Regions from separate parts of the Streptomyces sp. NPDC059534 genome, predicted to be linked through region 1. Evidence: riboswitches for the same ligand, from Rfam matches in the RefSeq annotation. Region 1 holds a riboswitch; each other region holds the start of a gene.

The links. A riboswitch is a leader RNA that binds a small molecule or an ion and turns the genes downstream of it on or off. The one in region 1 is predicted to bind cobalamin.
Region 2: it holds a riboswitch for cobalamin, as region 1 does, so the genes downstream of both, ACFVZH_RS14075 (ribonucleoside-diphosphate reductase subunit alpha) here and cobN (cobaltochelatase subunit CobN) in region 1, are expected to answer to the same signal.
Region 3: it holds a riboswitch for cobalamin, as region 1 does, so the genes downstream of both, ACFVZH_RS02145 (prenyltransferase/squalene oxidase repeat-containing protein) here and cobN (cobaltochelatase subunit CobN) in region 1, are expected to answer to the same signal.

What each region holds. Positions count from the first base shown of each region.
Region 1 is NZ_JBHWAQ010000011.1:75,609-85,095, forward strand. It holds gene ACFVZH_RS15880 (ABC-F family ATP-binding cassette domain-containing protein) at 1-1,334, shown strand, start outside; gene cobN (cobaltochelatase subunit CobN) at 1,331-4,951, opposite strand; cobalamin riboswitch at 4,988-5,139, opposite strand; gene ACFVZH_RS15890 (cobalamin biosynthesis protein CobG) at 5,218-6,480, shown strand; gene ACFVZH_RS15895 (precorrin-8X methylmutase) at 6,477-7,130, shown strand; gene ACFVZH_RS15900 (precorrin-2 C(20)-methyltransferase) at 7,127-8,620, shown strand; gene ACFVZH_RS15905 (cobalt-precorrin-6A reductase) at 8,648-9,373, opposite strand; gene ACFVZH_RS15910 (cobalt-precorrin-5B (C(1))-methyltransferase) at 9,386-9,487, shown strand, end outside.
Region 2 is NZ_JBHWAQ010000009.1:136,505-145,991, forward strand. It holds gene ACFVZH_RS14045 (GntR family transcriptional regulator) at 1-453, shown strand, start outside; gene ACFVZH_RS14050 (aldo/keto reductase) at 725-1,690, shown strand; gene ACFVZH_RS14055 (helix-turn-helix domain-containing protein) at 1,779-2,762, shown strand; gene ACFVZH_RS14060 (DUF3311 domain-containing protein) at 2,875-3,129, shown strand; gene mctP (monocarboxylate uptake permease MctP) at 3,126-4,751, shown strand; gene ACFVZH_RS14070 (GNAT family N-acetyltransferase) at 4,842-5,342, shown strand; cobalamin riboswitch at 5,391-5,521, shown strand; gene ACFVZH_RS14075 (ribonucleoside-diphosphate reductase subunit alpha) at 5,653-8,031, shown strand; gene ACFVZH_RS14080 (ribonucleotide-diphosphate reductase subunit beta) at 8,031-9,047, shown strand; gene def (peptide deformylase) at 9,116-9,487, opposite strand, start outside.
Region 3 is NZ_JBHWAQ010000002.1:9,074-18,560, reverse strand. It holds gene ACFVZH_RS02180 (glycosyltransferase family 4 protein) at 1-619, opposite strand, end outside; gene ACFVZH_RS02175 (TetR family transcriptional regulator) at 858-1,484, shown strand; gene ACFVZH_RS02170 (hypothetical protein) at 1,541-2,083, opposite strand; gene ACFVZH_RS02165 (hypothetical protein) at 2,183-2,770, opposite strand; gene ACFVZH_RS02160 (ferredoxin) at 2,966-3,199, opposite strand; gene ACFVZH_RS02155 (aldehyde dehydrogenase) at 3,199-4,662, opposite strand; gene ACFVZH_RS02150 (MBL fold metallo-hydrolase) at 4,789-5,871, shown strand; cobalamin riboswitch at 5,937-6,076, shown strand; gene ACFVZH_RS02145 (prenyltransferase/squalene oxidase repeat-containing protein) at 6,150-7,400, shown strand; gene ACFVZH_RS02140 (SCO2322 family protein) at 7,397-8,077, shown strand; gene ACFVZH_RS02135 (energy-coupling factor transporter transmembrane protein EcfT) at 8,074-9,285, shown strand; gene ACFVZH_RS02130 (ABC transporter ATP-binding protein) at 9,282-9,487, shown strand, end outside.

The DNA of each region.
Region 1 (9,487 bases):
GCGACGCCGTCGACCACGCGCTCGCGGACCTGCGGAAGCTGGAGCGGGCGATCCGGACCGCCGAGGCGGACCTCGCCGTCACCGGGGACCTCGCCGGATACGCGGAGCTGCTCGCCGCCCACGAGGCCCGGGGCGGCGCCGGGGCGGACCGGCGCGTGGAGACGACGCTGCGGCGGCTCGGGGAGCCCGGCCCGCTCGACCGGGAGCGGCCCCTCGGGACCCTCTCCGGCGGACAGCGGTCGCGCCTCGCGCTCGCCGCCGTGCTCGCCGCCGCGCCCGAACTGCTGCTGCTGGACGAGCCGACGAACGACCTCGACGACCAGGCCGTGGCCTGGCTGGAGGACCGGCTGCGCGCCCATCGCGGCACGGTCGTCGCCGTCTCCCACGACCGGGTGTTCCTCGACCGGGTGACCACCGCCGTCCTGGAGGTCGACGAGGAGCGCCACACCGTGCGCCGCTACGGCGACGGCTACGCCGGCTACCTGGCCGGGCGCGCCGCCGAACGGGCACGCCGGCAGCGTGCGCACGAGGAGTGGAAGGCCGACCTCGCCCGGTACACGGCCCTCGCGGACACCCACATCGACCGGTTCTCCGCGATCCCCCGCAAGGCCCCGGCGGCGTTCAGCGGGGCGGGCGCCTTCCGCGCCCGGTCGCGGGCGCACGGCGCGATGAGCCGTATCCGGGCCGCCCGCGAGCGGCTCGCCCGGCTCACCGGCCACCCGGTGCCCGCGCCACCCGAACCCCTCCGCTTCCGCGCGGGCCTCGTGGGCGAGGGCGCGCCCGTCGACCTGGCCGGCGTGCGGGTGGACGGCCGGCTCCGCCTGGACGCCCTCCGCCTCGACGCGGGCGAACGGCTGCTGGTCACCGGGCCGAACGGCGCCGGGAAGACCACTCTCCTGAAGGTCCTGGCGGGTGAACTCGCCCCGGACGCGGGCACGGTGACAGCACCGGCCCGCGTCGGGACGCTCCGCCAGGAGACGGCCCCGCCCACCGACCCCCGTACGGTGAGCGAGACCTTCGGAGAAGACCGCGCGGACGAACTGCTCGCCCTCGGGCTCTTCTCCGCCCGGGACCTGACGACCCCCGTCCGGTTCCTGTCGACCGGACAGCGGCGGAAGCTGGAGCTGGCCCGGCTGGTGACGTCACCCGCCGACCTGCTCCTCCTCGACGAGCCGACCAACCACCTGGCCCCGGGCCTGGTGGAGGAGATCGAGGCCGCGCTCGCGGGGTACCGGGGCACGCTGGTCGTGGTCAGTCACGACCGGCGGCTGAGAGAGGGCTTCCGGGGCCGCCGTCTCGAACTGACCCCGGCCCCGGCCCTCGTGAGGTCCTAGTCCTCGTCCGGGCCCTCCAGGTCGCCCTCGGTCTCCAGGTACACCTGGCGCAGGGCGGCCAGGGTCTCCGGGTCCGGCTTCTCCCACATGCCGCGGGACTCGGCTTCGAGGAGCCGCTCGGCGATGCCGTGCAGGGCCCAGGGGTTGGCCTCCTTGAGGAATGCCTGGTTCGCCGGGTCGAGGACGTACTCCTGGGTCAGCTTGTCGTACATCCAGTCGGCGACCACGCCCGTCGTGGCGTCGTACCCGAAGAGGTAGTCGACGGTCGCCGCCAGCTCGAAGGCGCCCTTGTAGCCGTGGCGGCGCATCGCCTCGATCCAGCGCGGGTTGACCACGCGGGCGCGGAAGACGCGGGAGGTCTCCTCGACGAGGGTGCGGGTGCGGACGGTCTCGGGGCGGGTCGAGTCGCCGATGTACGCCTCGGGGGCCGTGCCCTTGAGCGCGCGGACAGTCGCGACCATGCCGCCGTGGTACTGGAAGTAGTCGTCGGAGTCGGCGATGTCGTGCTCACGGGTGTCCGTGTTCTTCGCGGCGACCGCGATCCGCTTGTACGCGGTCTCCATCTCGGCACGGGCCGGGCGGCCTTCGAGCCCGCGCCCGTACGCGTACCCGCCCCACACCGTGTACACCTCGGCGAGGTCGGCGTCCGTGCGCCAGTCGCGCGAGTCGATCAGCTGGAGGATGCCCGCGCCGTACGTCCCCGGCCGGGAGCCGAAGATGCGGGTGGTGGCGCGCCGCTCGTCGCCGTGCTCGGCGAGGTCGGCCTGCGCGTGCGCCCGGACGAAGTTCTCCTCGACCGACTCGCCCTCCAGGCCGGCGACCAGCCGGACGGCGTCGTCGAGGAGGCCGATGACGTGCGGGAACGCGTCCCGGAAGAAGCCGGAGATGCGCAGGGTGACGTCGACGCGCGGGCGGCCCAGCTCGGCGAGCGGGATCGGCTCCAGGCCGTTGACGCGGCGGGACGCCTCGTCCCACAGCGGGCGGACGCCGAGCAGGGCGAGCGCCTCGGCGATGTCGTCGCCCGCGGTCCGCATCGCGCTCGTCCCCCACAGGGAGAGGCCCACCGAGGTCGGCCACTCGCCGTTGTCGGTGCGGTAGCGCTCCAGGAGGGAGTCGGCGAGCGCCTGGCCGGTCTCCCAGGCGAGCCGGGACGGCACGGCCTTCGGGTCGACGGAGTAGAAGTTCCGGCCGGTCGGCAGGACGTTGACCAGGCCGCGGAGCGGGGAACCGGACGGGCCGGCGGGGACGAAGCCGCCGTTCAGGGCGTGCACGGCGTGCGTCAGCTCGTCGGTGGTGGCGGCGAGGCGCGGCACGACCTGCTCGCAGGCGAAGCGCAGGACGGAGTGGACCTCCGGGCCGTACGCGGCGGCGACCGTGCCGACCGCGTCCACCGACCAGTCGGCGGCCTCCATCGCCTCGACCAGCTCGCGGGCCTTGGCCTCCGCCTCGTCGGCGGTGGTGCGGGTCGCGGCCGACTCGTCGAGACCCAGGGCCTCGCGCAGGCCGGGCAGTGCCTGCGTGCCGCCCCAGATCTGGCGGGCGCGCAGGATGGACAGCACCAGGTTGACCCGGGCCTCGCCGGCCGGGGCGCCGCCCAGGACGTGCAGACCGTCGCGGATCTGGGCGTCCTTGACCTCGCACAGCCAGCCGTCGACGTGCAGCAGGAAGTCGTCGAAGCCGTCGTCCCCCGGGCGCTCCTGGAGGCCCAGGTCGTGGTCGAGCTTGGCGGCCTGGATCAGCGTCCAGATCTGGGCGCGGATCGCGGGCAGCTTCGCCGGGTCCATGGAGGAGATCTGCGCGTACTCGTCGAGGAGCTGCTCCAGGCGCGCGATGTCGCCGTAGGAGTCGGCGCGGGCCATCGGCGGCACCAGATGGTCGACGAGCGTGGCGTGGACGCGCCGCTTGGCCTGGGTGCCCTCGCCGGGGTCGTTGACGAGGAAGGGGTAGACGAGCGGCAGGTCGCCGAGGGCCGCGTCGGGGCCGCAGGCGGCGGACAGGCCGGCGTTCTTGCCGGGCAGCCACTCCAGGTTGCCGTGCTTGCCGAGGTGGACCATGGCGTCGGCACCGAAGCCGCCGTCGTCGGCGCGGGCGGCGATCCAGCGGTAGGCGGCCAGGTAGTGGTGGGACGGCGGGAGATCGGGGTCGTGGTAGATCGCGATCGGGTTCTCGCCGAAGCCGCGCGGCGGCTGGATGAGGATCAGCAGGTTCCCGCGGCGCAGGGCGGCGAGGACGATGTCGCCCTCCGGGTTGCGGGAGCGGTCGAGGAACATCTCGCCGGGCGCCGGGCCCCAGTGCTCCTCGACGTGGGTGCGCAGTTCCTCGGGCAGGGTCGCGTACCAGCGCTTGTAGTCGGCGGCCGGGATGCGGACCGGGTTCTTCGCGAGCTGTTCCTCGGTGAGCCAGTCCTGGTCGTGGCCGCCGGCGTCGATGAGGGCGTAGATCAGCTCGTCGCCGTCGCCGGAGACCAGACCCGGGAGGTCCTCCTCCGGTCCGAAGTCGTAGCCCTCCGCGCGGAGGCGGCGGAGCAGGGCGACGGCGGAGGCGGGGGTGTCGAGGCCGACCGCGTTGCCGATGCGGGAGTGCTTGGTGGGGTACGCGGAGAGGACGAGCGCCAGCTTCTTCTCGGCGTTCGGGATGTGGCGGAGCCGCGCGTGCCGGACGGCGATCCCGGCGACGCGGGCCGCGCGCTCGGTGTCGGCGACGTACGCGGGCAGGCCGTCCTCGTCGATCTCCTTGAAGGAGAACGGGACGGTGATCAGCCGGCCGTCGAACTCGGGCACGGCGACCTGGCTGGCGGCGTCCAGCGGGGAGAGGCCCTCGTCGTTCTCCGCCCAGGCGGACCGCGAGCCGGTCAGGCACAGCGCCTGGAGGATCGGCACGTCGAGCGCGGCGAGCGCGCCCGCGTCCCAGGCTTCCTCGTCGCCGCCGGCCTGCGCCTCGGCCGGCTTGGTGCCGCCGGCGGCGAGGACGGTGGTGACGATCGCGTCGGCGGTGCGGAGGGTGTCGACGAGCTCGGCCTCGGGGGCGCGCAGGGACGCCACGTACAGCGGCAGCGCCTGGGCGCCGGCGTCCTCGATCGCGTCGCAGAGGGCGCCGACGAAGGCGGTGTTGCCGCTCATGTGGTGGGCGCGGTAGTAGAGCACGGCCACGGTCGGGCCGTCGGTGCGGCGCGGGGTGCGGTCCAGCGGGCCCCAGGTGGGGGCGGCGGCCGGGGCCTCGAAGCCGTGGCCGGTGAGGAGGACCGTGTCGGAGAGGAAGCGGGCCAGCTGCTCCAGGTTGGCGGGGCCGCCGTGCGCCAGGTAGGCGTGCGCTTCGGTGGCGACGCCGACGGGGACGGTGGACGCCTCCATCAGCTGGGCGTCGGGAGCCTGTTCGCCGCTGAGGACGACGACCGGCTTTCCGGCGGCGCGGATCGCGTCGAGCCCCTCCTGCCAGGAGCGGAGTCCGCCGAGGAGGCGGACGACGACCAGCTCGGCGTCGTCGAGGAGGGCGGACAGTTCGGCGAGGGGGAGGCGCGAGGGGTTGGCGAAGCGGTACTCCACCGGGCCTGCGGAGCCGGCGTTCGCCGCCCGGGCGCTGAGCAGGTCGGTGTCGGAGTGCGACAGCAGCAGAAGCATGGCGTGCGGTGGCCTTCCTCGGGGTTGTCCGCGCCCCGGGTGGTCGTATGGATGGCGGGAGTTCCTGACTCACCCGTTCCAGGTCGTGCCGAAACACGACCGGGCCGGGCTCACAGTGGCGGGACCGCGCCGGATTCTCACCGGGCTTCCTCCCCGGGGTCCTGGGACCCCATGCCGTCTGCATAGTAGATCGTGCCGTCGGCGGGCCGGGCCGGGCCGGGGAGTCGGCCGGATCACACCCGGTGGTCGGCCGGTTCCCCGTGGGTATGCTCGCCGCCATGCCGCCCACCCCACCCCCGGCGCCCGAACCGGGCGAACCTCGCATACGGGACCGTGGCGACGCCTGCCCCGGGGCGCTGCGCCTGCACTCCGCCGACGACGGGCGGCTCGCCCGACTGCGGCTGCCCGCCGGACGCTTGACGCCACGTCAGACCGAGGTCCTGGCCCACGCGTCGGAGACCCTGGGCGACGGGCGGATCAGCATCACCTCGCGCGGCAACGCGGAACTGCGCGGCCTCGCGGACGACTGCGGGGCACGGCTCGCCGAGCTGCTCGCCGAGGCTGACCTGCTGCCCTCTCCCACCCACGAACGCGTCCGCAACATCATCGCCTCGCCCACCGCCGGCCTCGGCGGACTCGGCCACGCGGACGTGCAGTTGTGGGCACGCGAGCTGGACGCCGCGCTGTGCGCCGAACCGCGGGCCGCGTCCCTTTCGGGACGGTTCCTGTTCGTCCTGGACGACGGGTGCGGAGAGGTCGCCGGGCTCGGCGGGGATGTGAGCTTGGTCGCAGAGGCGGACGGCTCCGTGCGGCTGTGGCTCCGCTCCCGGGTCTTCCGGATCGACGCCGCCGACGCCGTCCGCGCCGCCCTCGCCGCCGCCCTCGCCTTCCTCGACGCCGCCGAGGCCGCCGGGAACGGGGCCTGGCGGCCGGGCGAACTGCCCGACGAGCACGTTCCGGACTGGGCCGCGGCCCTGGCGCGGGCCGGCATCACCGCCGAGCCCGTCCCCGTACCGCCGCTCACCGTGTCCCCGCCGCCCGCGCCCGGCGCGCTCCCCGGCGGCGCCCTGCACGTCCTCGCACCGCTCGGCCGGCTGACCGCCGCCCAGCTGCGGGCCCTGCTGCCCGCCGCCGAACTCCGGCTCACCCCCTGGCGCGGCGTGGTCGTCGTGGCTCCGGCCCCCGCGGCCGGCCCGGCACCCCGCACCGGCACGGACCGGCTGCGGGAGCTGGAGCGGCACGGGCTCATCACCCGGCCCGAGGCGCCCGGGGCGGGGGTCACCGCCTGCACCGGGCGGCCCGGCTGCGCCAAGTCCCTCGCCGACGTCCGGGCGGACGCGCTCGCCGCGCCCGCCGGGCCGCTGCCCGTGCACTTCTCCGGGTGCGCCCGCCGCTGCGGGCACCCGTACGGCGGCTGGATCGAGGTCCTCGCCACCGGCGACGACACCTATCTGGTGGACGGACTCCCCACCCCCCGCAGCTCCCTGACCGAAGCGGTCGCCACCGCCCGCACGAACCCGACGAGATGAGCGAGAGCAACAGGATGTTCGACTACGAGAAGGACGGAGCGGAGATCTACCGCCGGTCCTTTGCCACGATCCGTGCCGAGGCGGATCTGGCGGGCCTGCCCGCCGACGTCGCCCAGGCGGCGGTCCGGATGATCCACGCCTGCGGCATGACCGACCTCGTACGCGATATCGCCTACTCGCCGCAGGTCGTCTCCCGCGCCCGCGAAGCCCTCCGGGCCGGCGCGCCGATCCTCTGCGACGCGCAGATGGTCGCCAGCGGTGTCACCCGCAAGCGGCTGCCCGCCGACAACGAGGTGATCTGCGCCCTCTCCGACCCGTCGGTGCCGGCCCTCGCCGCCGAACTGGGCACCACCCGCTCCGCCGCCGCCCTCGAACTGTGGCGGGACCGCCTCGAAGGCTCCGTCGTCGCCATCGGCAACGCGCCCACCGCCCTCTTCCACCTCCTGGAGATGGTCGCGAAGGGCGCCGGGAAGCCCGCCGCCGTCCTCGGCATACCGGTCGGCTTCATCGGCGCCGCCGAGTCCAAGGACGCCCTCGCCGAGAACACCCTCGGCCTCGACTACCTCGTCGTACGGGGCCGGCGCGGCGGCAGCGCCATGACGGCCGCCGCGATCAACGCGATCGCCCACGAAGCGGAGATCCAGGCATGACCACCGTGACCGGAAAGCTGTACGGCGTCGGACTCGGCCCCGGCGACCCCGACCTGATGACGGTCGCCGCGGTGAAGGCCATCGCCGCCGCCGACGTCGTCGCGTACCACTCGGCCCGCCACGGCCGCTCCATCGCCCGCTCGATCGCCGCGGAGCACCTCCGCGAGGACCACATCGAGGAGCGGCTGATGTACCCGCTCACGGTGGAGACGACGGACCACCCCGGCGGCTACCGGGGCGCCCTGAACGACTTCTACGAGGAAGCCGCGGCCCGTCTCGCCGCGCACCTCGACGCCGGCCGCACCGTCGCCGTCCTCGCCGAGGGCGACCCGCTGTTCTACGGCTCGTACCAGCACATGCACAAGCGGCTCGCCGACCGCTACGACACCACCGTCATCCCCGGCGTCACCTCGGTGAGCGCCGCCGCCGCCCGGCTCGGCGAGCCGCTGTGCGAGGCGGAGGAGGTCCTCACGATCATCCCCGGCACCCTGCCGGAGGACGAGCTGACGGCCCGTCTCGCGGGCACCGACTCGGCGGTCGTGATGAAGCTCGGCCGCACCTTCCCCACCGTGAAGCGGGCCCTGGAGCGGGCCGGCCGCCTGGACGACGCCCGGTACGTGGAGCGGGCGTTCATGACGGGCGAGCGGACCGGTGCCCTGTCCGAGGTGGACCCGGAGTCCGTCCCGTACTTCTCCGTCGCCGTCCTGCCCTCCCGCGTCGACCAGGAGCCCCCGGTACGGGAACGCGGCGAGGTCGTCGTCGTCGGCACCGGCCCGGCCGGGGCACCCTGGCTGACCCCCGAGTCGCGCGGCGCGCTCGTCAACGCCGACGTCCTCGTCGGCTACACCACCTACCTCGACCGGGTGCCGGTGCTCCGCCCCGGCCAGATCCGCCACGGCTCCGACAACAAGGTCGAGTCCGAGCGCGCCGAGTTCGCCCTCGACCTGGCCCGCCGCGGCCGGAAGGTCGCGGTCGTCTCCGGCGGCGACCCGGGCGTCTTCGCGATGGCCACCGCCGTCCTGGAGGTCGCCTGCGAACCCGCCTACGCCGACGTCCCCGTACGGGTCCTCCCCGGGGTGACCGCCGCCAACGCGGCCGCCGCCGCCGCGGGCGCCCCCCTCGGCCACGACTACGCGACGATCTCGCTCTCCGACCGGCTCAAGCCCTGGGACGTCATCGAGGCCCGGCTGCGCGCCGCGGCCTCCGCCGACCTCGTGATCGCCCTCTACAACCCGGGGTCCAAGTCCCGTACGCACCAGGTGGCCGCCGCCCGCGACCTCCTGCTCGACCTGCGTGCCCCCGAAACCCCGGTGGTCGTCGCCCGCGACGTCGGCGGCCCCGAGCAGTCGGTCCGCATCGTCACCCTGAAGACCCTGGAGCCCTCCGAGGTCGACATGCGCACCCTGCTCCTCGTCGGCTCCTCGCAGACCCGCGCGGTACGGCGGCCCGACGGCCACACCCTCACCTGGACACCCCGCCGCTACGGGTGAAGCCACCGGGCCCCCAGGCCGGCCGGGTCACCCCCGCAGCACCCGGGCGGCTGCCTCCTCGGGGGTCGTCGCCACCGGGACGCCCTCCGGGACCGGCGGGCGGCGGACCACGACGACCGGGAGGGCGGCCTCGCGGGCGGCGGTGAGTTTGGGGGCGGTCGCGGCGCCGCCGCTGTCCTTGGTGACGAGGACGTCGACGCGGTGACGGGCGAGGATCTCGCGTTCGCCGTCCAGGGTGAAGGGGCCCCGGTCGAGGAGGATCTCGGTGCGGGCCGGCATCGGGGCGTCCGGGGCGTCCACGGAGCGGACCAGGAACCACTGCGGGCGGTCGGCGAACGCGGCGAGGCCCATCCGGCCGGTGGTCAGGAAGACACGGTCGCCGAAGCCGTCCAGGGCCTGGGCGGCCTCCTCCAGGGACGCCACGGAGCGCCAGTCGTCACCCTCCCCCGGGACCCAGCCGGGGCGGCGGAGCGCCAGCAGGGGAACATGGGCGGTGGCGGCCGCCCGGGCCGCGTGGAAGCTGATGCGCTCGGCGAAGGGATGGGTGGCGTCGATGACCGCGTCCACGGCGTGCTCCCGCACCCATGCGACCAGCCCGTCGACGCCGCCGAAGCCGCCGATCCGGACCTCGCCCTCGGGCAGCCGGGGGCTCGCCACCCGCCCCGCGAGGGAGCTGGTGACCCGGACCTCGCCGTGCAGCAGTCCGGCGAGCGCGCGGGCCTCGGTGGTCCCCCCGAGAATGAGTACGTGCACAGGAGCCTCTTCGTGACTTCAGGCGGCGGGCGTGAGGCCCAACTCAAGCACACCGGTCTCCGCCCGGGCTGGACGACCGGTGCCTGCGCGACGGCCGCGACGACGGCCGCGTAC
Region 2 (9,487 bases), on a different contig from region 1:
CAGGGACTCGAACCGACCTCGCAGCTCCTCGACATCGGCTACGTCACCGCGGACGACACCCTCGCCGGCCTGCTGGACATCTCCCCCGGCGGCCGCGTCCTGCGCATCGAGCGGCTGCGGCTCGCGAGCGGCGAGCCGATGGCCATCGAGACCACCCACCTTTCGGCCAAGCGCTTCCCCGCGCTGCGCCGCTCCCTGGTGAAGTACACCTCTCTCTACACCGCCCTCGCCGAGGTGTACGACGTGCACCTCGCCGAGGCCGAGGAGACCATCGAGACCTCCCTCGCCACCCCGCGCGAGGCCGGGCTGCTCGGCACCGACGTCGGCCTGCCGATGCTGATGCTCTCCCGCCACTCCCTCGACGGTCAGGGCGAGCCGGTGGAGTGGGTGCGCTCGGTGTACCGCGGCGACCGGTACAAGTTCGTCGCCCGCCTCAAGCGCCCCAACGGCTGAGGCCCGGCGGCCGAGGCCCGGCCGGAGCACTCCACCGGCCGAGCCCGGCGGCCGAGCCCCGGCGCCCGGCACGCCCCGGCGGACGCTCCGGGACCCTGGCAGCTTCCGCCCGGCACGAACGTGACACCTCCGCGACGCCGCAGGTCGGCCGGCCGCTCCCGGCACCCGGGGCGGCGGCACCAAGTGACCGGGCGGAGGCTGCCACCCGATCCTCGATGACAGCGCGGGCCCGACGGCGTCAGCCTGGGGCTCCGCACACGAGGAGACGATCATGGAGTACACCACCCTCGGGGGTCCGTCCGGCCCGCGAGTGAGCACCCTCTGTCTGGGCACCCTGCCGTTCGGCACCCGGATCGACGAGGCGGCGACCTTCGCCGTCCTGGACCGCTTCCACGAGGCCGGCGGGACGTTCATCGACACGGCGAACACCTACGCCTTCTGGGAGCCCGGCGCGACCGGCGCCGAGAGCGAGCTGGTCATCGGCCGGTGGCTGCGCAGCCGGGGCGTACGGGACGAGATGGTGCTCGCCACCAAGGTCGGCGCGCTGCCCGACCCGCCCGGCTCGGCCTGGCCGGAATGCGCGGAGGGGCTGTCCGCCCCGGTGCTGCGCCGCCAGGTGGAGGAGAGCCTGCGGAATCTGGGCACGGACCGGATCGACCTCTACTACGCGCACATCGACGACCGGTCGACCCCGGTCGCGGAGACGATGGGCGCGTTCGGCGAGCTGGTGGCGGCGGGGAAGATCGGCCGGGCGGGCTGCTCGAACTTCGCGGCCTGGCGGGTCGAGGAGTCGCGGGGCGCGGCGGCGGCCGCGGGGGTGCCGGACTACGCGGCCGTGCAGCAGCGGTACACGTATCTGCGGCCGCGGCCCGGGGCGGAGTTCGGGGTGAACCCGCACGCCTCCGAGGAGCTGCTCGACTATCTGGGGACCCGGCCCGAGCTGACCTTCGTGGCGTACACGACGCAGCTGACCGGCGCGTACACGGATCCGCGCAAGGAGATACCCGAGCAGTACCGGCACGGGGGTTCGCGGCGGCGGCTCGCGGTCCTCGCCGAGGTCGCGAAGGAGCTGGGCCTCACCGCGAACCAGGTGGTGCTGGCGTGGGCGCTGGGTGGCGGGCTCCCGGTGCTGCCGGTGGTCGGGGCGAGTTCGGCGGTTCAGCTGGACGAGTCGCTGGAGGCGGTGGGCGTACGGCTGGACGACGGGATCAGGCGGCGGCTGGACCAGGCCGACTGACCGACCCCGCCCCTTTATTGGTCTAGACCTGAACGGGTGTCCCCTCTAGCATCGTCGCGGCACGGACAGCGACGAGGGGAGGCGCCGGATGCTGGAGGCGCTCGGCATAGCGGAGCAGCCGGAGGCCGTCTACCGGCTCCTCCTGGAGCGGCCCGGGTGCGGCCCGGCCGAGCTGGCGGAACGTCTCGGCCGCACCGAACCGGAGGTCCGCGAGGCCCTCGCCCGCCTCGCCGACCTCGGACTCGTCCGCGTCGACGCCGCCACCGGCACGGCCGAACCCTTCACCCCGGACGTCGGCTTCTCCTTCCTGCTCTCCCGCGCCGAGGCCGAACTCGGCCGGAGCAGACGCCGGTTCGAGCAGGCGGGCCGGGCGGTGGCCGGCATCCTCGCCTCGTACGGCGACCGCCCCGGCGCCGGCGTCCGGCACGACCTGGTCGACCGCATCACCGGCCTCGACCAGGTCCGCGAACGCCTGGAGGACCTGGCGGCCAACGCCCGCACCGAATGCCTCTCGCTGCTCACCGGCGGGGCGCAGCTGCCCGACACGATGGACGCCAGCCGGCCCCTGGACCGACTCGCCCTGGAACGAGGGGTGCGGATCCGGTCGATCTACCAGGAGAGCTTCCGCAACGACCCGCCGACCGTCGACTACGTGCGCTGGTACCGCGACCTCGGCGGCGAGGCCCGGACCATGCCCGTCGTCCCGATGCTCATGGTGGTCGTCGACCGTGAGGCCGCGCTCGTCCCGGTCGACCCGGCGGACGGGCGCGCCGGCGCCCTGGAAGTGCGCAGCCCCGGTCTGGTGCACGCCCTCGTGGTGCTCTTCGACCGGCTGTGGGAGGCGGGCACCCCGTTCGGCGAGAGCCCGCGCCGGGACGAGCACGACCTGTCCCCGCAGGAGCGGGAGTTGCTCCTGCTGCTCGGCATCGGCTGCACCGACGACGTCGCGGCCCGGCGGCTCGGGGTCTCGCTGCGGACGGTCCGCCGGATGAACGCGGAACTGATGAACCGGCTGGGCGCGCGCAGCCGGTTCGAGGCGGGGGTGCGGGCGGCCAAGGAAGGCTGGCTCTGAGGAGATTTCCGAATAATCGGTTCCGTTATGCGGACGGGGGTTCCCTGCGGCGGAGGCGTCCCCTAGATTTCCCCAGCATTACCGAGGTGATCAGCGAGGGGACGGAATCGCCATGTCAGAAGCGACACAAGGGAAACAACCGACCATCACCCCCCTGAGGGTGGTGATCGCGCTCTGCCTGTTCGCCCCGTTCGTGGCGATGCTCTGGGTGAGTTCGTACGCGAAGACCGAACCGCTTTTCGCCGGCATCCCGTTCTTCTACTGGTACCAGATGCTCTGGGTGCTGATCTCCACCGTGCTCACCATGATCGCGTACAAGCTGTGGCAGCTGGACCAGCGTGCCCGCAAGGGAGGTGACGCGCGATGAAGGACGGCGTGAACGGCGTGGCGCTCGGCGTCTTCGTCTTCTTCTTCGTGGCCGTCACGGTCATGGGCTTCCTGGCCGCGCGCTGGCGCAAGGCCGACAATGAGCAAAGCCTCGACGAATGGGGCCTGGGCGGCCGGTCGTTCGGCACCTGGGTGACCTGGTTCCTGCTCGGCGGCGACCTCTACACCGCGTACACCTTCGTCGCCGTCCCGGCGGCCATCTACGCGGCGGGCGCGGCCGGTTTCTTCGCCGTGCCGTACACGATCCTGGTGTACCCGCTGATCTTCACGTTCCTGCCGCGCCTGTGGTCGGTCTCGCACAAGCACGGGTACGTGACCACCTCCGACTTCGTCCGCGGGCGCTTCGGCTCCAAGGGCCTGTCGCTCGCCGTCGCGGTCACCGGCATCCTCGCCACCATGCCGTACATCGCGCTCCAGCTCGTCGGCATCCAGGCCGTCCTGGACGTGATGGGCGTCGGCGGCGGCGAGAACACCCACTGGTTCGTCAAGGACCTGCCGCTGCTGCTCGCCTTCGGCGTCCTCGCGGCGTACACGTACTCCTCGGGTCTGCGCGCCCCGGCGCTCATCGCCTTCGTCAAGGACACGCTGATCTACATCGTCATCGCGGTGGCGATCATCTACATCCCGATCAAGCTCGGCGGCTTCGACGAGATCTTCGCCAAGGCCGGCGAGGCGTACGCGCAGACCAACCCGGCGACCGGCAAGCCGCGCGGCGCGCTCGTCCCCGGCGAGGCCGGCCAGTGGACGTACGCGACGCTCGCGCTCGGCTCGGCGCTCGCGCTCTTCATGTACCCGCACTCGATCACGGCGACGCTGTCGTCCCGGAGCCGCGAGGTCATCCGCCGCAACACCACGATCCTGCCGCTGTACTCCCTGATGCTGGGCCTGCTCGCGCTGCTCGGCTTCATGGCGATCGCCGCCGGGATCAAGGTCAAGAACGGCCAGCTCGCCATCCCGCAGCTCTTCGAGACGATGTTCCCCGACTGGTTCGCGGGTGTCGCCTTCGCGGCGATCGGCATCGGCGCGCTCGTCCCGGCGGCCATCATGTCGATCGCGGCGGCCAACCTGTTCACCAGGAACATCTACAAGGACTTCATCAAACCGGACGCGACACCGGCGCAGGAGACCAAGGTCTCCAAGCTGGTCTCCCTCCTGGTGAAGGTCGGCGCGCTGGTCTTCGTCCTCACCATGGACAAGACCGTCGCGATCAACTTCCAGCTGCTCGGCGGCATCTGGATCCTCCAGACCTTCCCGGCCCTCGTCGGCGGCCTGTTCACCCGCTGGTTCCACCGCTGGGCGCTGCTCGCCGGCTGGGCCGTCGGCATGGTCTACGGCACGGTCGCCGCGTACGGCGTCGCCAGCCCGACCCAGAAGCACTTCGGCGGCTCCTCCGCCGAGATCCCGGGCATCGGCGAGATCGGCTACATCGGCCTCACCGCCTTCGTCCTCAACCTCGTCGTCACGGTCGTCCTGACCTTCGTCCTCAAGGCCGTCAAGGCCCCCGAGGGCATCGACGAGACCTCGCCGTCCGACTACACGGCGGACGCCGGCGACACCGGCGTGCGGACCGAGCCGCCGAAGGTCGGCGTCGGGACGCACTGACCCGCGGCACGGCCGTACGCGCAGGGGCCCGGGATTCTCCGCCAGGAGATCCCGGGCCCCCGCGCGTCGCCCGCGGGGGAGACTGGCCCCATGGACTTCACGATCAGGGCGGTACGGCCCGAGGAGCACGAGGAGCTGGGCGAGCTCACCGCGGGCACCTATCTGAACGACGGGCTGCTGAAGTACGGGGCCGAGGACTCGTACCTGCACGTGCTGCGGGACACCGAGCGGCGGGCGCGCGAGAGCGAGGTGCTCGTCGCCGAGGACGGCGACGGGCGGCTCCTGGGCGGGGTGACCTTCGCCCGGGGCGCCACCCCCTGGGCCGACATCGCGGTCGAGGGCGAGGCCGAGTTCCGCATGCTCGTGGTCTCCCCGGAGGCCCGCGGCCGGGGCGTCGGAGAGGCCCTCGTGAGGGCCTGCGTCGAGCGGGCGCGGGACCTCCCCGGCTGCGCGCGTCTCGTGCTCTCCACGGACGTCTCCATGGTCGCCGCGCACCGGATCTACGAGCGCCTGGGCTTCGTCCGCACCCCGGACCGGGACTGGGAGCCGATCCCCGATCACTCTCTGCGCACCTACGCCCTGGAGTTCTGAGCCGGGGCGGCGACACAACATGTGGGGGGTGCCAAGAGCGGCGCCCCCCACATGTATGCTCGTGCTCGCTGTCGACGCAGGGGAATCCGGCGCGAATCCGGAACTGTCCCGCAACGGTGTGCTTCGTGCGGATTCGTACGGAGTCAGTCCGAGGACCTGCCGCCAGCGCACCCGGTCCTTCCGTTCCGGGTGCCACTGACTTCCGGGCCTCGCGGAGTGGGCCGGTGGACACGGCGCGGCCCATGAACCGTTCGCGCCCCTGCCCGCCTTCCCCCGTCGCGGCCCCGGCCGAGCGAGGGAGAGCCCCCACGTGACCATCGCGCCCGCCGATCCGGCTTCGGCCGAGGCTTCCGCGGTCGAGAGCGACGGCCCCGGGACCGTGCTGCTGCGGACCCTGACCGACCTCACCGCCGATCTCCCCGACACCGACCCCGGCAAGGTCGCCGCCGCCGCGCTGCGCGGCCGCAGCGCCGCGTCGGACGAGGCGGAGCTGCGCGAGCTGGCCACCGAGGCGGCCGCGGGCCTGATCGCCGACGACCCGGCGTACTCCCGGCTCGGCGCCCGGCTCCTGACGATCACCATCGCCGACGAGGCGGCCGGGCAGGGCGCGGTCTCCTTCTCCGCCTCCGTCGCCGTCGGTCACCGCGAGGGCCTGATCGCCGACCGCACCGCCGAGTTCGTCGCGCTGCACGCGGACCGGCTCGACGCGACGATCGACGCGGCCGGCGACGACCGCTTCGGCTACTTCGGTCTGCGCACCCTCTACTCGCGCTACCTGCTGCGCCACCCGATCACCCGCCAGGTGATCGAGACCCCGCAGCACTTCATGCTGCGTGTGGCCTGCGGTCTGGCCGAGGACGACAGCGTCCGCGCGCTCGACGAGGTCGCCGCGCTGTACGGGCTGATGAGCCGCCTGGACTACCTGCCGTCCTCCCCCACGCTCTTCAACTCCGGCACCCGCCACCCGCAGATGTCCTCCTGCTACCTGCTGGACTCCCCGCAGGACGAGCTGGACTCCATCTACGACCGCTACCACCAGGTCGCGCGCCTCTCGAAGCACGCGGGCGGCATCGGGCTCTCCTACTCCCGCATCCGCGCCCGCGGTTCGCTGATCCGCGGCACCAACGGGCACTCCAACGGCATCGTGCCGTTCCTGAAGACCCTCGACGCCTCCGTCGCCGCCGTGAACCAGGGCGGCCGCCGCAAGGGCGCCGCCGCCGTCTACCTGGAGACCTGGCACGCGGACATCGAGGAGTTCCTGGAGCTCCGCGACAACACGGGCGAGGACCAGCGCCGTACGCACAACCTGAACCTGGCGCACTGGATCCCGGACGAGTTCATGCGCCGGGTCAACGCGGACGCCGAGTGGTCGCTGTTCTCCCCGGCGGACGTACCCGAGCTGGTCGACCTGTGGGGCGACGAGTTCGACGCCGCCTACCGCGCCGCCGAGGCCAAGGGCCTGGCCCGCAAGTCGATGCCGGCCCGCGACCTCTACGGCCGGATGATGCGGACCCTGGCCCAGACCGGCAACGGCTGGATGACCTTCAAGGACGCGTCGAACCGGACGGCCAACCAGACGGCCGAGCCGGGCACGGTCGTCCACTCCTCGAACCTCTGCACCGAGATCATCGAGGTCACGAACGACGGCGAGACGGCCGTCTGCAACCTCGGCTCGGTCAACCTGGGCTCGTTCGTGATCCCGGGAGCCGGCGGCGGGGACATCGACTGGGAGCGCCTCGACGCGACCGTCCGCACGGCCGTCACCTTCCTCGACCGGGTCGTCGACATCAACTTCTACCCGACCGAGCAGGCCGGGCGTTCCAACGCCCGCTGGCGTCCGGTGGGCCTGGGCGCCATGGGCCTCCAGGACGTCTTCTTCCAGCTGAAGCTGCCGTTCGACTCCGCCGAGGCGCGCGCGCTGTCCACCCGTATCGCCGAGCGGATCATGCTCGCCGCGTACGAGGCGTCCGCCGACCTCGCCGAGCGCAGCGGCCCGGTCCCCGCCTGGGAGCAGACCCGCGCGGCCCGCGGTGTCCTGCACCCGGACCACTACGACGTGGAGCTGAACTGGCCCGAGCGCTGGGCCGCGCTGCGCGAGCGGATCGCCACCGTCGGCCTGCGCAACAGCCTCCTCCTGGCCATCGCGCCGACCGCGACCATCGCGTCGATCGCCGGTGTCTACGAGTGCATCGAGCCGCAGGTCTCCAACCTCTTCAAGCGCGAGACGCTGTCGGGCGAGTTCCTCCAGGTCAACTCGTACCTCGTCGACGAGCTGAAGAAGCTCGGCGTGTGGGACGCCCAGACCCGGGAGGCGCTCCGCGAAGCCAGCGGCTCGGTCGCCGGCTTCACCTGGATCCCGGCCGAGGTCCGCGAGCTGTACCGCACGGCCTGGGAGATCCCGCAGCGCGGCCTGATCGACATGGCCGCGGCCCGCACCCCCTTCCTGGACCAGTCGCAGTCGCTGAACCTGTTCATGGAGACGCCGACGATCGGCAAGCTGTCGTCGATGTACGCGTACGCCTGGAAGCAGGGTCTGAAGACGACGTACTACCTGCGCTCCCGCCCGGCGACCCGGATCGCCCGCGCCGCCCAGGCCGCCGCCCCGATCCCCGTGCAGCAGGCGGCTCCCGACGCGGACGCGATCGCCTGCTCCCTCGAAAACCCCGAGTCCTGCGAGGCATGCCAGTAATGAGCTCCACCGAACAGAAGAACCTCCTCGACCCGGGCTTCGAGCTGACCCTCCGTCCGATGCGCTACCCGGACTTCTACGAGCGCTACCGGGACGCGATCAAGAACACCTGGACCGTGGAGGAGGTCGACCTCCACTCGGACGTCGCCGACCTCGCCAAGCTGACCCCGGCCGAGCAGCACATGATCGGCCGTCTGGTCGCGTTCTTCGCGACGGGCGACTCGATCGTCTCGAACAACCTGGTGCTGACGCTCTACAAGCACATCAACTCCCCGGAGGCGCGCCTGTACCTGTCGCGCCAGCTGTTCGAGGAGGCCGTGCACGTCCAGTTCTATCTGACGCTGCTCGACACCTACCTGCCCGACCCGGACGACCGCGCGGCGGCCTTCCACGCGGTCGAGGAGATCCCCTCCATCCGCGAGAAGGCGCAGTTCTGCTTCAAGTGGATGGACTCGGTCGAGAAGATCGAGCGTCTGGAGACGGCCGCCGACCGGCGCCGCTTCCTGCTGAACCTGATCTGCTTCGCGGCGTGCATCGAGGGCCTGTTCTTCTACGGCGCGTTCGCGTACGTGTACTGGTTCCGGTCGCGCGGTCTGCTGCACGGCCTGGCGACCGGCACCAACTGGGTGTTCCGCGACGAGACGATGCACATGAACTTCGCCTTCGAGGTCGTGGACACCGTCCGCAAGGAGGAGCCGGAGCTCTTCGACGACGCCCTCCAGCAGCAGGTCACGGACATGCTGAAGGAGGCCGTCGAGGCGGAGCTCCAGTTCGGCCGCGACCTGTGCGGTGACGGCCTGCCCGGCATGAACACCGAGTCGATGCGCGAGTACCTCCAGTGCGTCGCCGACCAGCGCCTCCAGCGCCTCGGCTTCGCCCCGGTGTACGGCTCGGAGAACCCGTTCTCCTTCATGGAGCTCCAGGGCGTCCAGGAGCTCACCAACTTCTTCGAGCGCCGCCCGTCCGCGTACCAGGTCGCGGTCGAGGGCTCGGTGGATCTGGACGAGGACTTCTAGCCCACGGCTGTACGAGGAAGGGCCCCGCACTCGGCGAGTGCGGGGCCCTTCTCCGTGCGGACGTGCGATCAGGCGTTCGGGACCGTCTCGTAGCGCGGGGTGCCCTCTTCCATCTGGCGCAGGGCGTCCTTGCGGTCGCGCTTGGACAGCTTGTCGATGTAGAGGAAGCCGTACAGGTGGTCCGTCTCGTGCTGGAGGCAGCGGGCGAAGTAGCCGGTGCCGCGGACCTTGATCGGGTTGCCCTGGGCGTCCTGGCCGGTGACCGCCGCGTAGTCGGGGCGGGCCAGCTCGGCGTAGGCGGTCGGCACGGACAGGCAGCCCTCGTTGGACTCGTCCAGGACGCGCAGCTCGGCCGGCAGCTCCTCCAGGACCGGGTTGCAGACGACGCCGACGTGCCGGGCGCCCTCGTCGTCCATGCAGTCGTAGACGAAGACCTTGAG
Region 3 (9,487 bases), on a different contig from region 1:
GGACGGACTCGGTCCGGCGGGCGACGCGCTTCTGCATGCGGGTGAAGGCGTACCAGCGGCGGACGGAGGCGCGGCGCTTCCAGTCGGCGGCGGCGTCGAGTTCGAGCTGCCGGTCGACGGTGATCGGGTGGTGGATCGTGGTGACGAGCGGCGCGCCGAGGGCGCGGGGGCCGCCGAGGAGCCCGTAGCCGAGGGTCTGGTTGTCGTGGACGACGTCGAAGTCGCCGCGGCGGGCGGCGAGCATGCGGCGGGCCCGCAGGGAGAAGGTGAGCGGCTCGGGGAAGCCGCCGGTCCACATGGTGGCGACTTCCAGCGCGTCGATCCAGTCCCGGTACTCCTCGCGCTTCGGGGTCCGGAACGGGTCCGGCGAGCGGTAGAGGTCGAGGCTGGCGATCTCGGTGAGCGGCACCCCTTCGTCGAGCGTGGGGTACGGCTGGGAGCCGACGACCTCGACGTGGTGGCCGAGGCGGGCGAGCTCGCGGGAGAGGTGCCGGACGTAGACGCCCTGCCCACCGCAGAAGGGGTTCCCCTTGTACGTGAGGAGAGCGATCCGCAACGGTGCGTCACCGGCTGCGGTGACGCCCTGTCGGGGGCTTGCCTCTATGGCCTCAGCGGTCATGCGCGACCCCCTTCGAGCGTGCGTTTCGCCGGAGCGTAACCGCTCGCGCTAATCTAGAACAAGTTACAGACTTGATCGTTCTGGATCTTCTCGCCTGTCTTCCTGCCCACTCCTTGATCCTTCAAGGAGGACAGAATCTACCGGCAGGTAGCTCCGCCGTGAGAGCCGGAACAGGTGATTCGCGCCACGGCGGCCACGCCGCCATACTGTCGCTCCCCACCGCACGGAACGGGACCTCATGACCGCAGAGAACAGAGCGGACCACAGACCCGCGTCGCCGGCCCTCACGGAGCGCCAGGAGGCGCGGCGCCGCCGCATCCTGAACGCCAGCGCCCAGCTCGCGGCGCGGGGCGGCTTCGACGCCGTGCAGATGCGGGAGGTCGCCGAGGCGGCCGGCGTGGCCCTGGGCACGCTGTACCGCTACTTCCCGTCCAAGATCCATCTGCTGGTCGCGACCATGCAGGACCAGCTCCAGCACATGCACACCACCCTGCGGAAGCGGCCGCCCGCCGGCGCGGACCCGGCCGAGCGGGTCGCGGAGACCCTGATGCGGGCCTTCCGCGCGCTCCAGCGGGAACCGCAGCTGGCCGACGCGATGGTGCGGGCCCTCACGTTCGCCGACCGCAGCGTGAGCCCGGAGGTCGACACGGTCTCGCGGCTGACGACCGCGATCATCCTGGACGCGATGGGCGCCGAGCACCCGACCCCGAGCCAGCTCTCGGCGGTCCGGGTGATCGAGCACACCTGGCACTCGGCCCTGATCACCTGGCTGTCCGGACGCGCCTCGATCGCACAGGTGAAGATCGACATCGAGACGGTCTGCCGGCTGATCGACCTCACGGCCCCGCAGCCCGGAACGGTCTGACACGTCCCGCCCGCGCCCCCGACGGTCCACCGGCCGGAGGCGCGGGCGGCGCCCGATCAGGAACCCGCGGGCTTGGCGTTGCTCGCCGCGAGGGCCGCCGCGCAGTCCGGGCCGCCGTCGACGGCCACGAACATCACCAGCTTCAGCGGGCCCGCCGAGTGGTTGCTGGCCTGGAGCTGCCAGCTGCTCTTCTTCAGCGACTTGATCACCGAGCCGCCCGCGCCGGAGCTCCGCTCCTCGCTCCAGCCGCCCTTCGTCAGGGTCGCGACCGTGTCCGTGTACGACTTCGCCGGGTCGGCGGCCTTCTCGGCGTCCGCCGTCCAGCTGACCATGCAGTCCTTGGCCTCGGCCGGCACCTGCTCGCCCGAGGCGTCCTGCGCGAAGCCGGCCCCCGTCGCCGCGTCCGTCAGCTCCTTGGTGACCGCGGCCGCGTCCAGCTTCTCGTCGCTCGAACCGCCCGAGCCGCCCGCCGCGGAGGAACCGGCCGAGGACGAACCCCCGGACGCCGAACCGCCCTTGTCCGCACCGCCCTCGCTTCCGCAACCCGCGACCAGCAGCACCACACCGGCGGCCGCGGCCACCAACCTCGCCTTGCGCACGACACTCCCGAATACGCTCATACGAAGGCCCGTCGCCCCCGTGACCAAGGGCATAGTTTTGCACGTGGGAACGGGCGACGTACGCAAAGGCGCCTTCGGTCAAGGCCGTTCGCGGTCCTTCCCGAACAAGGAGTCCAACTCCTGTTCGGTGAACTTGTTCATGCACGCGTCCTCCGTCGCCTGCAGGGAGATCATGTCCACGACCAGCCCCTGCTTCACGTCGTGATGGCGGGCCAACAGCGTCCAGCCCCGCTTCTTGAGCGTGACCCCGACCATGGTGTCGCCCTCCTCGCCGACCTTCTCGACCTGCCGGTTCCCCTCGGTCCACGCCTGGCCGACCAGCGCGTCGACCGCCTCCTCGAAGTCGCGGCGCGACCCGTCGACGGGAGGGCCGACGTACTGCCATCCGGCCGTGCAAGCGGTGACACGCTCCTCGAGCCGCTCCCGCTCCGTGGACGGGGCGGGCCGCGGCGTGGAGCCCGTGCCGCCCGCCCCGCCCGGCCCCGCCAGGTCGGACTTCGGCAGCCCCGCCTTCTCGACGGCGCCCACGATCTCGGCGTGCACCGTCTCCCGGCCGAAGGCGGAACCCCCTCCCCCGGCGCCCGCGCCCGTCCCGCATCCCGCCCCGAGAAGCACCACCGCCGTCGCGCCCGCGACCGCCGCCCACCGTGTACCCCGACCCCGCATACCTGCCCCACTCCCTGTGTGTCCGCTGTGCCGAGGGAGTGTCACACACGCGGTACGCGCAGGTCACGGGCGTTGTCCGGCGGACGGCGGGGCGGGCGGGGCCGGCGCCGGGCCGGGGCGGGGCGGGGCCGGGAAGCGGCGGAGCCCCCGCCGCTTGCCCACCGCCTCCCCGCCGAGCCCCCGCCGCTTCCCCGGCTATTCCTCCGGCGGGAACACCGGCTCCCCGCCGTCCGCGACGGTGATCAGGATCGCCTCCACCGGGCAGCCCTCGGCCGCGGCGAGCAGTGCCTCGCCCGCGTCCGTCTCCGCCTCCGCCGGGTGGGACTGGCGGGCCGTGTCGAGACGGAAGCCGTGCGGGGCGTGGTCGACGCACATGCCGGAGCCGATGCAGACGCCGCGGTCGACCTCGACGCGCCAGCGGTCGCCCATCACGCGCCGCCCTCGTAGCCGGCCGGAAGGTGGATCATCTTGTGCTCCAGGTACTCGCCGAAGCCCTCGGGGCCGAACTCGCGTCCCAGGCCGGAGTTCTTGTAGCCGCCGAAGGGGCCGAGCATGTCGAGGCTGAAGGTGTTGACGTTGAAGGTGCCGGTGCGCACCCCCCGGGCGAAGTCGATGCCGTGCTCGACGTCGCCGGTCCAGACGCTGCCGCTGAGGCCGAAGTCGGAGTCGTTGGCGATCCGGAGGGCCTCGGCCTCGTCCCCGTACGGCAGGAGGCAGATGACCGGGCCGAAGATCTCCTCGCGGGCGATCCGCATGGAGTTGTCGACGCCGCCGAAGAGGGTCGGCTCGACGTACCAGCCGCGGTCGAGTCCGGCCGGGCGGCCGCCGCCCGCGAGGACCTTGGCGCCCTCCTGCTGGCCGATGCCGATGTAGTCGAGGGAGCGCTGCTGCTGGCGGCGGGCGACGAGCGGGCCGACCTGGGTGGCCGGGTCGAGCGGGTCGCCGACGACGAGGGCGCCCGCCGCCGCGGCGAGGGCCTCGGCGATCTCCTCGTACCGCGAACGGGGGGCGAGGATGCGGGTCTGGGCGACGCACGCCTGGCCGTTGTTCATCCAGGCGGCCGGGACGATCCCGGCGACGGCGGTCTCCAGGTCCGCGTCCGGCAGGATCACGGCGGCCGACTTCCCGCCGAGTTCGAGGGTGACGCGGGTGAGGTTGCGGGAGGCGACCTCCATGACCCGGCGGCCGGCGGCGACCGATCCGGTGAAGGACACCTTGTCGACGCCGGGGTGCCCGACGAGGTACTCGCTGACCTCGCGGTCGGCGGGCAGGATGCTGAGGACGCCCTCGGGCAGCCCGGCCTCGGTGGCGATCTCGGCCAGGATGTACGAGTCGAGGGGCGACTCCGGGGACGGCTTGAGGACCACCGTGCAGCCGGCGAGCAGGGCGGGCCCCAGCTTGGCGGCGGCGGTGAACTGCGGGACGTTCCACGGGATGACGGCCGCGACCACGCCGACCGGCTCGCGCCGGACCAGCAGCGGGCCGAGGACACCGCCGCGCCGCTCCTCGTACGGGAAGTCCCGGGCGACGGTGATCGCCGCGTCCCACACCATCATCGCGCCGAGCGCCTGGGCGAGGACGGACCACGAGTACGGGGAGCCGTTCTGCGCGCTGATGGAGCGGCCGATCTCCTCGTACCGCACCGCGATCGCGTCCTTGATGCGGCTGACGACCTCGATCCGCTCCCCGACCGTCATCCGGGGCCACGGCCCCTCGTCGAAGGCCCGGCGGGCGACCGCGACCGCCCGGTCGACATCCGCCTCGGAGGCGTGCGGGACGCGTCCGATGACCTCCTCCGTGTGCGGGGAGATCACCTCGATCACTCCGGTGCCCAGCGGATCGGTCAACTCCCCGCCGATGAACAGCTTTCCGTGCTCCACAAGCTCGGTCATGACCGCTGCCTCCCGAGGAGATGGATTCCCTGGACTTCCTGACGATGCCTCAGAACTGATACCAGTTCTAGTTATAGTGGGCAATGGTCGAGCAAGCTCCGTACGGTCTCGTAGAGATGAGGGCACATGACCCAGGTGACCGAGCACGGCGGAGGCGTCTGGTCGCTCCGGGTGCCCATCCCGGACAACCCGCTCGGCCACACCCTGGTCCACGTGCTCGACACCGACCGGGGTGCGGTGCTCGTCGACACCGGGTGGGACGACCCCGCGTCGTGGGCCGAACTCGCGGGCGGCCTGGAGGTGTTGGGTCTTTCGGTGCGGGACGTCCACGGGGTCGTCATCACCCACCACCACCCCGACCACCACGGCCTCTCCGGCCGGGTCCGCGAGGAGTCCGGGGCGTGGATCGCCATGCACGCCGCCGACACCGCCGTCGTGCGCCGGACGCGGAGCGCCGAACCCGGCACCTGGCTGGACTACCTCGCCCGCAAGCTCGCCACCGTCGGCGCCCCCGAGGACCACATCGCGCCGCTGCGGGCGGCCCGCGCGTCCGGCCGGATGCGGACGCTGCCGGGCCTGCGCTCCGCGCTCCCCGACCGCGAGATCGTCCCCGGCGAGCTGCTCGACCTGGCCGGCCGGCGGCTGCGCGCCATCTGGACGCCCGGCCACACCCCCGGTCACGTCTGCCTCCACCTGGAGGAGGAGCACCCCGCGCGGCTGCCCGGCCACGGCCGGCTCTTCTCCGGCGACCACCTGCTGCCCGGGATCTCCCCGCACATCGGTCTGTACGAGGACCCCGACGACGCCACCGGGGCCGATCCCCTCGGCGACTACCTCGACTCCCTCGAACGGATCGGCCGCCTCGGCGTCGCCGAGGTCCTCCCCGCCCACCAGTACGCCTTCGCCGACGCCGCCGGCCGGGTCCGCGAACTCCTCGACCACCACGAGGAACGCCTCACCGGGCTCCTCGGCCTCCTCGCCGCCCCGCTCACCCCCTGGCAGCTCGCCGAACGGATGGAGTGGAACCGGCCCTGGGACCAGATCCCCCACGGCTCCCGCAACATCGCCGTCAGCGAGGCCGAGGCCCATGTGCGCCGCCTCGTGAAACTGGGCCGCGCGGAGGCCGTGACCGGCACGGACCCGGTCACCTACATCGCCGTGGAGCCGGTCGCGCTCCCCGCCCGGCCGGCGGCGCGCCCCCCGCGGTGACCTGCCGCCTCCCCCTGAGTCGGTGCGGTGTGAGGCGTCTCGCACCGCCGGAGCGGAGGGCGTACGGGCCGGTACAGTGAGCGGGTCGTCATCATGCCCGTACGGGGGGAAGACCGGTGCGAATCCGGCACTGACCCGCAACCGTGAGCCGGTCCCCGCAAGGACCGGCAAGTCGGAATGCCCCGCCCGGGACGTGACCGCCGGCACCGTCGAGGAATACGGAGCCGGAGCCTGGTGCCCTTGAGGCGTGCCGGTGCCCGGCCGCAGGAGAGGGCCCCATGAACACCGTCCGCCGCAGCGCCGCCGCGCTCGCCGCCGCCGCCGTCGCACTCGGCGCCGCAGCCGCCGTCCCGGCCGCCGCCGCGCCCTCTCCGACCCCCTCGACCGGCACCCCCGCGACCGGCCTGTACGGCACGAAGGACCCGACGTACGACGGCGTCTGGCGCCAGTCGCTCGCCTTCCTCGCCCAGCGGAGCACCGGCTACCAGCCCGCCGACCAGGCCGTGGGCTGGCTCCTCGGCCAGCAGTGCGCCGACGGCTCGTTCGCCTCGTACCGCGCGGACGCGGCGACGCCCTGTGACGCCAAGACGATGCGGGACACCAACGCCACCGCCGTCGCCGTCCAGGCGCTCGGCGCCGTCCGCCGCCAGGCCGCCGCGCCCGAGAAGGTCGACCAGGCCGTCAAGGCCGGCAGCGCCTGGCTGAAGACCGTGCAGAACAAGGACGGCGGCTGGGGCTACGGCGCCGGCGGCGCCAGCGACGCCAACTCCACCTCGATCGTCGTCGGCGCGCTCGCCGCGACCGGGGAGAAGCCCGGCTCGTACACCTCCGCCGACGGCCGCACCCCGTACGACGCGCTCCTCTCCTTCGCCCTGCCCTGCTCGGACAAGGACGGCGCCGGGGCCTTCGCGTACCAGCCGGACAAGGCTGGCACGCTCCTCGCGAACGCCGACGCCACCGCCGCGGCCACCCTCGCCGGACTCGGCAAGAGCATCGCCGCCACCAAGGCGTCCCCCGAGCAGCCGCCGGTCTGCACCGACCTCACGAAGCCGACCGCCGAGCGGGCCGCCCTCAACGGCGCCTCCTACCTGGCGAAGGCCCTCGCGAAGACCGGCCACCTCACCACCCCGCCGATGCCGGGCGCCACCGACACGACCGAGAAGCCGGACATCGGCAACACCGCCGACGCGGTCGTGGCCCTCGCCGCGGCCGGCGCCGCCCAGGAGGCGGAGCCCGCCCTCGTGTGGCTGGAGAAGAACTCCGCCGCCTGGGCGAAGGAGAGCGGACCGGCCGCGTACGCGCAGCTGATCCTGGCCGCCCGCGCCACCGAGACCGACCCGCGCGAGTTCGGTACGGCGGACCTGGTCGAGCAGCTCAACGCCACCGGCCCCGCGCCCAAGACCCCCGACACCTCCGCCTCCTCCACCAGCGACGACGAGGAGTCCGGCTTCGACATCTGGTGGATCATCGGCATCGGCACGGTCGTCGGCGTCGGCATCGGCTTCCTCGTGAGCGGCCGCAAGAAGTGAGAGCCACCCGCAGGGCGGGCGCCCGGATCGCGGGCGCCGCGGCCGGGGCGCTGCTGACCCTGACCGCCGTCGCGGCCGCCCCGGCGCAGGCCGCCGGCTACCGCTACTGGTCGTTCTGGGAGAGCGACGGCGGCAAGCCCTGGGCGTACGCCACCCAGGGCCCGGCGACCGCCCGGCCCGCCGACGGCGACGCGATCGGCTTCCGTTTCGCGATCAGCCAGGGCACGAGCGACACCTCCCAGCCGGCCCTGGCCCCCGACTTCGCGGGGATCTGCGGGGGCGTGGAGAAGAAGGACGGCAGCAAGCGGATCGCCGTCGTCGTCGACTTCGGCGGCCCCGCGGACGCCCCGCCCGGCGAGCACCCGCCGGAGAAGCTGATCAAGGTCGGCTGCGCGGAGGTCCGCGAGGACGCGACGGGCGCGGAGGCGCTGGCCGCGGTGGCGAAGCCGCTGCGGTACGACAGCGCGGCCATGCTGTGCGGGATCGCCGGCTATCCGGCGCGGGGCTGCGGCGAGCAGGTCGCGGAGAACGCCCCGGCGTCCCCCGCGCCCACCGCTCCCGCGGCCGCCGCCCCCGGGCACGGCAGCGGCGGTCCGTCCTTCGGCGTGCTCGCCGGCGGGGCGGCCGTCCTGGCGCTCGGCGGCGCCGCGATCTGGAAGGCCCGCCGTCGCGGATGAGCCCCGCCCGTAGCCGCGGCACGTTCACGGCCCCGCACACGGACCGGCCCGCGCCGGGGTCCCGGCCCGCGCCGGGGTCCCGGCCCGCGTCGGGGTCCCGGCCCGGTCCGGGCTCCCGGTTCGCGGCCCCGGTGGCGACCCGGGCCAACGCGCTGCACGCCGGAGCCTGGTGGCTATGGGCCCTGGGCCTGGCCGTCGCCGCCTCCCGCACCACCAATCCGCTGCTGCTCGGGCTGCTCGTGGGAGTCGCCGGATACGTCGTGGCGGCCCGCCGTACGGACGCGCCCTGGGCCCGTTCGTACGGCGCCTTCGTGAAGCTCGGCCTGTTCGTCGTCTTCCTGCGGGTGGTGTTCTCGCTGCTGCTGGGCTCCCCCATCCCCGGCACGCATCCGCTGTTCACGCTGCCCGAGGTGCCGCTGCCCGACTGGGCGCAGGGCGTACGGATCGGGGGGCGGGTGACGGCCGAGCAACTGGTCTTCGCGCTGTACGACGGCGCCAAACTGGCGACCCTGCTGATCTGCGTGGGCGCCGCGAACTCCCTCGCCAACCCGGCGCGGCTGCTGAAGTCGCTGCCGGGCGCGCTGTACGAGGCCGGGGTCGCCGTCGTCGTGGCGATGACCTTCGCGCCGAACATGGTCGCCGACGTGGTCCGGTTGCGGACCGCCCGCCGCCTCCGGGGCCGCCCGACGGGCGGGGTGCGGGCCGTGCTCCAGATCGGCCTGCCGGTCCTCGAAGGGGCCCTGGAGCGGTCGATCGCCGTGGCGGCCTCGATGGACGCGCGCGGTTACGGGCGGACGGCGCGGGTCCCCGCCTCCGTGCGGCGCACCACGAACGTGCTGACCCTCGGCGGGCTGCTCGGCGTCTGCGCCGGCTCGTACGGACTCCTGGCCGCGGAGGGCGCCGGATACGGGCTCCCGCTGCTCGGCGCCGGACTCCTCGCCGCCCTGGCCGGCCTCCGCCTCGGCGGCCGCAGGACGCTCCGCACCCGCTACCGGCCCGATCACTGGGGCGCGCGGGCCTGGCTCGTCGCCGGCTCCGGTGTGGCGGTGGCCGTCCTCATGATCTGGGCGAACACCATCGCACCCGACGCGCTGCACCCCGGCGTCGTACCGCTGGAAGCGCCCGAGCTGCCGCTCTGGCCGGCCCTGTCGGTCCTCGTCGGCCTGCTGCCGGCCTTCGTCGCGCCCGTCCCCAAGGAGAGCACGTGATCCGCTTCGAGAACGTCTCGGTGACGTACGAGGACGAGGCCGAACCCACCCTCCGGGATGTGCGCCTCACCGTCCCCGAGGGCGAACTCGTGCTCCTCGTGGGTCCCTCCGGCGTCGGCAAGTCCACTCTGCTCGGCGCCGTCTCCGGCCTCGTCCCGCACTTCACGGGCGGCACCCTCACCGGCCGTGTCACCGTCGACGG